DNA from 2 places in the Streptomyces sp. NPDC059743 genome. Region 1 is predicted to be linked to the other one. Evidence: riboswitches for the same ligand, from Rfam matches in the RefSeq annotation. Region 1 holds a riboswitch; the other holds the start of a gene.
What was found. A riboswitch is a leader RNA that binds a small molecule or an ion and turns the genes downstream of it on or off. The one in region 1 is predicted to bind cyclic di-AMP.
Positions count from the first base shown of each region.

Region 2: it holds a riboswitch for cyclic di-AMP, as region 1 does, so the genes downstream of both, ACFV6H_RS21510 (M23 family metallopeptidase) here and ACFV6H_RS15310 (transglycosylase SLT domain-containing protein) in region 1, are expected to answer to the same signal.

Region 1 covers NZ_JBHWGS010000007.1:178,407-182,614, reverse strand. Annotated here, with positions in the region: gene ACFV6H_RS15320 (ScbA/BarX family gamma-butyrolactone biosynthesis protein) at 1-278, opposite strand, end outside; gene ACFV6H_RS15315 (ScbR family autoregulator-binding transcription factor) at 418-1,071, shown strand; gene ACFV6H_RS15310 (transglycosylase SLT domain-containing protein) at 1,246-2,073, opposite strand; cyclic di-AMP (ydaO/yuaA leader) riboswitch at 2,078-2,238, opposite strand; gene ACFV6H_RS15305 (zinc-dependent alcohol dehydrogenase family protein) at 2,894-3,949, shown strand; gene ACFV6H_RS15300 (LacI family DNA-binding transcriptional regulator) at 4,121-4,208, shown strand, end outside.
Region 2 covers NZ_JBHWGS010000011.1:293,855-298,062, reverse strand. Annotated here, with positions in the region: gene ACFV6H_RS21515 (PrsW family intramembrane metalloprotease) at 1-1,063, shown strand, start outside; gene ACFV6H_RS21510 (M23 family metallopeptidase) at 1,401-2,432, opposite strand; cyclic di-AMP (ydaO/yuaA leader) riboswitch at 2,444-2,598, opposite strand; gene ACFV6H_RS21505 (PP2C family protein-serine/threonine phosphatase) at 2,938-4,068, opposite strand.

The DNA.
Region 1 (4,208 bases):
ATATAGATCCCGAGCTGGCGCAGTGTCTCGACGATCATCAGCGGACTGTGCAGATCGGCGCCGTCGCGCGGAAAAGTCGGATGGGACCGCGACCACGAAGCCGCGGCTTCGAACCCGGCGCCGTCCGCACTCCAAGCACTCCGCCGTACATCGGTGAGCAGCACCTCGGCCACGGAGTCCCGGTGCACCATCTCACGGGCGACGGTGCGCGACCAGGACAGTGGCCGGAGGTCCTCCATGGTGCCGCCGATCGGTGCGTCACCAACCGTTGTATTCATGCGACAAGAACACCGCAATTTTCGTTGCTACGCACGCCGGACCGGAGCCGCCAAGCCCGCCACGCCCGGTGGGAAAAGCCGCTACATTGCCTGCTGTCATTTAACGGAACGGCAATCCGGGGTACACGTGCGGGTTCGGGTGGAGCAGGTTCGGGCGAAAACAACGCGGAGGTTTCTCCTGGAAGCGGCGGCACAGTTGTTCGATGAGCGAGGTTACTCCGGCACCAGTATCAGCGATATCAGCGCGCAGTCCGGCCGTACGAGCGGAGCCATCTACTTCCACTACGCCAGCAAGGAGAATCTCGCCCTCGCCATTGTCGAGGAGCATTTCGCGACCTGGCCCAATCTGATCGACCGTTACAGCTCGTCCGACCGTCCGGCGCTGGAGCGGCTGGTGGCGCTGAGTTTCGAGGTGGCGAGGGCCTTCCGGGACGATGTGGTCATCCGCGCGGGCGCCCGGCTCTGGGCGGAGCGCACCGCCATCAATGTCACGCTGCCGAGGCCTTTTGTGGGCTGGCTGGAAACCGTCACCAAACTTCTTGAAGAGGCCCGCCAGGAGGGAGAACTCGCCAATGGCGTCACACCTCAGGTGGCCGCGCATGGACTCGTGTGCGCCTTCTTCGGACTGCACACCGTCTCCGACGCCCTGGAGGGACGCCAGCAGATCGAGGAGGCGCTGCACGATCTGTGGCTGCTGCTTCTGAACGCCCTTCAGACGGACCCGGATCCGGCGGCCCTGCTCGCGCGGGTGCGTGAACATCCTCTGATGCCGGTGCCGGCCGGGGGGCGATGAGCCGAGGACGCTGGGCTGAGGGCGCGGCGGACGGAGCGAACGGCCGGACCCGGCCGGGACGGGTGGATGTCCCGGCCGGGTCCGGCCGTGTGTGCGGGTGTACGAGTGTGCAGATGTGACGGTACGTCAGTGGCTACCGCCGACCAGGGCGTCAGGGCCCGTCGGCAGGGCCCGTCAGTAAGGGCCGTTCACATTGTCGATCGAGCCGTACCGGTCGGCCGCGTAGTTGCACGCGGCGGTGATGTTGGCGACCGGGTCGAAGCTGTCCATCGACGTACCGGGCACGTGGTAGGCCTGGAAGGTCGGGTCGATGACCTGGAGCAGGCCCTTGGACGGTGTGCCGGCCGCGGCGTTGGAGTCCCAGTTGTTGATGGCCGACGGATTGCCGGAGGACTCGCGCATGATGTTCCGGTAGATGCCGTCGTAGCTGCCGGGAATGCCGTTGGCGGCCATGACGTCCAGCGATTCCTTGATCCAGCCGTCCAGATCGTCGGTGTAGGTCTTGGCGGCCGGCTCGGTGACGGTACCGCTCGTATCGGCCGACGCGTCCGCGGTGGTCACGTCCCCAGTGGGCGCGTTCTCGGTGGTCGCGGTGACGTTCTCCACGGTCGCCGTCGCGTCCTCGGTGGTCGCCGTGGCGGTTTCCTCGACCGCGGCGGTGGCCGTCGTGTCGGGCGCGGCACTCTCACCAAGAGTCAGTTCAAGGCCTGGGTGGATCAGGGCCGGGTTGGCGCCGATGACGTCGCGGTTGTCCTCGTACAGCTTCTTCCAGCCGCCGCTGACGGAGTGCGCGGCGGCGATCTTGGAGAGCGAGTCACCCGCGACGACGGAGTAAGTCGCCGGGCTGTCCTGCTGTGTCGCGGCGACGGGCGACGACGCCGCCTCGGCGGTGGTCGCGGCGATGAACGGGAGCGCGAGTACGGCGCCGCCCGTGCCCACGACCGCGAGGCCTCGGGCGAACGGGCTGGTTCTGGGACGGCGGTGCTTGGCCTGTGCGGGCATGACGAATTCCTCTCCGTCGCCTGCGAGGTGAGCTGTCGGGTTCGGGCTGGAGCTGCCCGGCCGCGGTATGAGCGGCTTCACCCCAAGCCGGTCCGGATGACGGAACGGCGCCTTACCTGGGTCCCCCGCTCCTGCCGTGCGTGAGTGGGTTTCGGTTTCCGGACAGCGGCAGGATTCGGCGGTCCGCCCGGATTGACGTGAACGTAGGCGGAACGTCCGGAAAAAAACAAGACCTGAATTCACCGCGCGATCCGGCAGATGAATCCAGAGAGGAATGATCCGGTTACACAGAAGGCCTACGAGAACTCAACTCTCGTTCCCTGCGAGCGAAATGAACGAGACGGCGGCGACCACGGCCCACGGATGATGTGACGTACATCATGGTCTCTGCCGGAATTAATGACACCACAACACCGCACAGACGGGAGCAAGTTATGCGAATACCACCTAAATGCACCACAGGAGAAATGCGGGCAAATCGCCTATATAACCACTTCTCGGAGTGGGCACGATGGGCTCCTGCGACTCCGTCAATTCAGCGAAGGCCTCATCTATTCCTCCTTCGCGCGGCGGCATTCCGTTCGGGATACCGGGAAATCGTCGGCCCGACGAAGGAGCCGCGCCGCGGGCACCACCATTCGTCTGCCGCGCCGGGTCCCGGCTGTGATCCGCAGTCGTCGGGGAAGGAGAGCGCGTACCGATAACAATGCTCGTATCGTTGACGTTTCGATGTCTGGCGTTGCGGTGTCCCGTGTGTCGCGGCATCCCGTGTACCGCGTCCCGCGTCCGGCCCAGACGATCAGGAGGAGGTCATGCGGCGGTGAGAGCAGCGGTGTTCCGCTCGTACGGCGAGGATCTGGTGGTGGAGGACCGGCCGGTACCGGCCTGCCCGCCCGACGGTGTCGTCGTCCGCGTACGGGCGACAGGCGTCTGCCGGTCCGACTGGCACGCCTGGCAAGGGCACGATCCGGTCCCTCTGCCGCACATCCCGGGCCATGAGTTCGCCGGTGTGGTGGCCCGCGTCGGCGAACAGGTGGGCCGATGGGCCGTCGGTGACCGCGTCACCGTGCCGTTCGTCATCGGATGCGGTCGCTGCGAAGTGTGTCTGTCGGGAGATCCTCAGGTCTGCCCGGGCCAGAGCCAGCCCGGCTTCACCTATGACGGCTCGTTCGCCGAGTACGTGGCGGTGCCCGCGGCCGAGTTCAACCTCGTCCGGCTGCCCGACGCCCTGTCGTTTGCCGCCGCTGCCGCGCTCGGATGCCGCTTCGCCACGGCCTTCCGGGCGATCGTGGCCCATGGCCGGGTCCGGCGCGACGAGTGGGTCGCCGTTCTCGGCTGCGGAGGCGTGGGACTCTCCGCGGTGACGATCGCTTCGGCACTCGGCGCGCAGGTCATCGCGGTCGATGTCAGCGATGCGGCGCTGGACCGTGCGCGGAGCATGGGCGCGCGGCACACTCTGCTCACGGATTCGGACATGGACCCGGAATCGGTCGCGAAGGCCGTGCACAAGCTCACCGGCGAGGGCGCGCATCTCACCGTGGACGCCTACGGCTCCGCGTCGAACGTCATGGCGTGCCTGCGGTCCCTGCGGCGACGCGGCCGGCACGTCCAGATCGGTCTGCTGCTGGGAGCGGACGCGGCGTGCGCGGTGCCCATGGACCGGATCCTGGCCTGGGAGATCGAGCTCCACGGCTCGCACGGGATCGCCGCCGCCGACTACCCGGACCTGTTCCGGCTGCTGGACGAGCGCGACATCGATCTGGCACGGCTCATCGGCCGGACGATCCCGCTGGATCAGGCCGGCGCCGCTCTGCGCGGTATGAGCAGTGGCTCGGAACCGGGAATCACGGTGATATCGATGCCCGACGCACCGTGACGAACACACGTACCACCCGGCCCCTGGGCCGTATGCCGGAAAGCCGCACCCGGAAACAAGTCCGCTCCCGACTCTTGCCCAGGCTTCCGGTCCGTCTTAGTGTGACGCTCACGTAAACACTATCGAATCGATTCGACTAATCGATTCGACACCGACGGACGAAGGGGCGGCGTGGCCACCATCAAGGACGTGGCGCAGCGGGCCGGTGTCGCTCCGAGCACCGTCTCGTATGTGCTGAGCGGCACCCGGAAGATCTCCG
Region 2 (4,208 bases), on a different contig from region 1:
GGTCGCGGCCTTCCGCTGGCTGGACCGCGTCGATCCAGGGCCCTGGCGGAATCTGCTGTTCTCGTTCGCCTGGGGCGCCTTCGCCGCCGCCCTGGTCGCGATCATCGCCAACACCTTCGCGATCCGGTGGATAGCCACCGCCACCGCCGACCCGGCCGGCGCGGAGTCCCTGGGCGTCACGGTGATAGCGCCGGTCGTGGAGGAGAGCGCCAAGGCCGCGGCGATCCTGCTGGTCTTCCTGTTCCGCAGACGGGACTTCACCGGGCTGGTCGACGGAGTCGTGTTCGCGGGCTTCACCGCCACCGGCTTCGCCTTCACCGAGAACATCCTCTATCTCGGCAGCGCCTTCGGCGAGGACCGGAGCGCGGGCAGCGCAGGCCTGGCCTCCATAACGGCGGCGACCTTCTTCGTACGGGTGGTGCTGGCGCCGTTCGCGCACCCGCTCTTCACCGTGCTCACGGGCATAGGCTTCGGCCTGGCGGCGACGGCGGCCCGCCACCAGAAGATCCGGCGGCTGGCCCTCCCGCCGCTCGGTCTGGCGCTGGCGATGGGTATGCACGCACTGTGGAACGGCTCGACGTCGCTCTTCGGCCCGTTCGGCTTCTACGCCGTGTACGCGGTGTTCATGGTGCCGGTCTTCGGGCTGCTGACCTGGCTGGCAATCTGGAGCAGACAGCGCGAGCTGCGTACGGTCTCGGCCGAGCTGCCCGCGTACGCGGCGGCGGGCTGGCTGCCTGCGTCCGCGCCTCAGGCGCTCTCCTCGATGCGGGCGCGCACGGTGGCGCGCGATTTCGCGGCCCGTACGTACGGACCTCAGGCGTCCAGATCGGTCGGCGAGTACGAGGCGTTCGCGACGTCCCTGGCGTTTCTGCGCCATGACGCCCAGCGCGGCAGGACCGGCCCGGACTTCGTGGAGCGCGAGCAGGAGCTGCTGCACCATCTCTGGGAACGCAGGGAGACGGCCGGGCCCGCGCTGACCTATGCCGCGCGGGCCACGGGCCGGGTGCCGGTGCCGCCGCCGTACATCGACTACGACGGCTACAACCCGTACCGCCAGTACTGACGACCTACTGCCAGCCAACGACCGGCCGAAGACCGACGGGACCGGCGGCCCAGGCGTCGGGGGGCTAGGTCCTGTCCGGCCGGTCTTCGTGGATCAGCCCGGGGCGTCCGGTGCGGTGCATCGCAAGGCGGAGGATTGCCCGTGTACTGGATGTACTCGGGCAACTCCGACAACGCGGCGAGGTGCCGTGCCGGGCGTTCCGGGCCCACGAAGACCGGCCGGACAGGGCCTAGCGCCGGAGCCGCCGGGGACGGGGACAGCGTGATGCCACGGGGATCAAGCCGAGGGCCGAGGAGCGCGGTCGGGCGGCGGCACTCAGGGAGTCACGCGGCGTGGCTCAGGGAGCCAGGCCCTTGCTGCGCAGCCAGCTCATGGGATCGACACCGGAGCCGCCCGCCGTGTGGACTTCGAGGTGCAGATGCGGCCCGGTCACATTGCCGGTCGCGCCGACCCGGCCGATGGTCTCGCCGGTGGTGACCTTCTGCCCGGCGGTGACGGTCATCGAGGACTGGTGGCAGTACCAGATCTCCGTACCGTCATCCAGCTCCAGGATGGTCCGGTAGCCGTACGAGCCCGACCAGCCGGCCGAGGTGACCGTGCCGCTGTGCACGGCCTTGACCGGCGTGCCCGTCGGAGCGGCGAAGTCCAGACCGGTGTGGTAGCCGGAGGACCACATGGAGCCGGACTCACCGTAGGTGGAGGTGATGGTGTACGAGGAGGTGGGAAGAGCGAAACTGGCGGCCAGCTTCGCGAGGCGCTCCGCCTCCGCCTTGGCCCTGGCCTCCGCCTCGGCCTTCTTCTTCGCCTCTTCGATCTTCTTCTCGGCCTCGGTCTGCTGCTTCTTGGCCAGTGCCGCGGCCTGCTCGGCCGCAGCGCGCTCCGCAGCCGCCTTCTCCGTGGCGTCGGCCTCGTTCTGCTGCTGCTCGGCCTGCTGGAGGATCCGGGCCCGCAGGGCCTCGCCCGCGTCCGTGGCGCCCTGTTCCGCGTCCGCCGCCGTCATACCGGCGGTGGTGAGCGGTGCGCTGGCCAGCAGATCCGGCTCGGCCTCGTCGGCCGCCAGCGATCCCATGCCCGGGAGCGAACCGGCGTCGGGAAGATTGTCCGTGATGGCGTCGGGCAGGGATATGGAGACCGCGGGCTTGTCCTGCGCGGTGGCCATACCGCCCGCGCCGACGGCGGCTATGACACCCACGCCGAGGACGGTGGAGCTACGGGCGAAGCCGTTGCGCTGCTTGCCGACGCGATGCCTGCCGCGTACCGGGCGTACGGACTCCTCGGTGGGATTCCACTCGCCCCATGCCCGCTCCGGCTCGGTGCCGAAGGAGGTGGTTTCGAAGGGGACCGTGGGGGCAGGCTGATTGGACGCCACTGAGGCGCACTCCTTTCCTTCCTTCTCGCCTACCGGGTTAGCTGACGGGTTCGGAGCAGGAAGGTCTCCTACGGTCGCCCTGAGCTGCGCAAGGCAGCAAAGAACTCCCGATTCACCCCAATTGGTGGTTCCCCGGTTCCCTTGCGGGATTCGGCGCGTGAGCACGGTGCCGACTCTTACGACGGCTGGGACGACCGCGCTGCGTTATCGAACGTTAATAGAGACCGGGCCCTTATTCCAAGCCGTTCCGGGTGATCATTAACAACTTCGCATCGGACACACCAGGGCACATGCATACGCAATCGGGCGAGCTGACTGCCTTTCAGCACGCCCGGCATACCTGACGGTATGTCAAATGTTATGCGGAGGGATACCTATCGATCACACACGGTGGTGACGGCCCGACGGACCGCGCGCGAGCACGCCCGGGACACGTGGGACGCCCGGAGCACAGGGATCGCGCGGGACATGCAGGACGCCCAGGACACGTCCGTCAGGGAACGAGTCAGGGCACGAGAGGTATCGTCCTGCGCCGTTCCGGCTCGACCTCCGTGGGCCGGTTCACCGCCAGCAGCGCCATGTCGTCCTGGCTCCCGCCGCCCGTGTGCAGCCGTACGTCGTCGATCAGCGCCTGGAGCAGTTCGTCGGGCCCTTGGAAGATCCGTCCGTCGAGCCGGTCGCGCGGCACATAGAAGACACCACGGGAATCACGCGCCTCGGAGAGTCCGTCCGTGTAGAAGAGCAGCGTCGATCCAACCGGGTACTTGGCCTGCTGGGCACGGTCCGGCCAGGCGCCCAGTTCGCTCATCCCGAGCGGCAGCGCGGGATCGCGCGTCTCCAGCATCCGTACCGCGCCGTTCTCGCACATCAGCAGCGGATCGGGATGCCCTCGGTTGACCAGCTTCACCACATCTCCGTCGTGCGGGATCTCGGCGAGCACGGCCGTGGTGAAGCCTTCGAACGCGTCCAGCCCGCCACGTCTGGTCCCGTCGCGCGTGAGAGCCCGCTCCAGCCGCTGCGCCACGCCCTCCAGCGAGCTCTCCTGTTCGGCGGCCTCCCGGAAGGACCCGATGACGACGGCCACCGCCTCGACCGCCTCAAGCCCTTTCCCCCGTACGTCCCCGACCACCAGTCGTACTCCGTACGGCGTGTCCTGTACGGCGAAGAGGTCGCCGCCGATGAACGCGCCTTCCTGGGCCGCCTCGTACCGCGCGGCGATACGCAGCCCGCCGATCCGTTCGGCGGGTCTCGGCAGCACCGCCCGTTGAGCGGTCTCGGCGATGATCCGGGCGGAGGCGAGCCGCTGCCCGCTGCGGCGCAGCACTCCGCTGATGTACAGCGCGAGGAGCGAGACGACCACAACGGTCAGCAGCTCGCTGAGCGCCTCCAGCGTCATGAGCGAGTTGGCGTAGAGATGCATCGCCAGCTCGAAGAGCAGCGAGGCGATGGCGACCAGCAGCGTGCCGATCAGCGGGTAGAACGGCGCGGCGACCAGCGGGGCCGCCGCGTAGAGTGGGGCGGCCGTGACACGTGTCGGAGTCAGGGAGTCGAAGATCACTCCGACGACGAGCACGAGCAGAGGCAGAACGCGGACCAGCCGCCGCCCGGTACGGACCCGGCCGCCCGAAACCGGCACCCCGTCACTCGACGTGAGACCGACCGTCTCGTCGGCCCGCCGACCGCTGCCGCTCAGGCACTCCCTGAGCCTCCTCAGCTTCCCCACCAGTGGTCACCTGCCCGGTTCCGCCTAGGGCTACGGACGGTACCGCGCCCCAC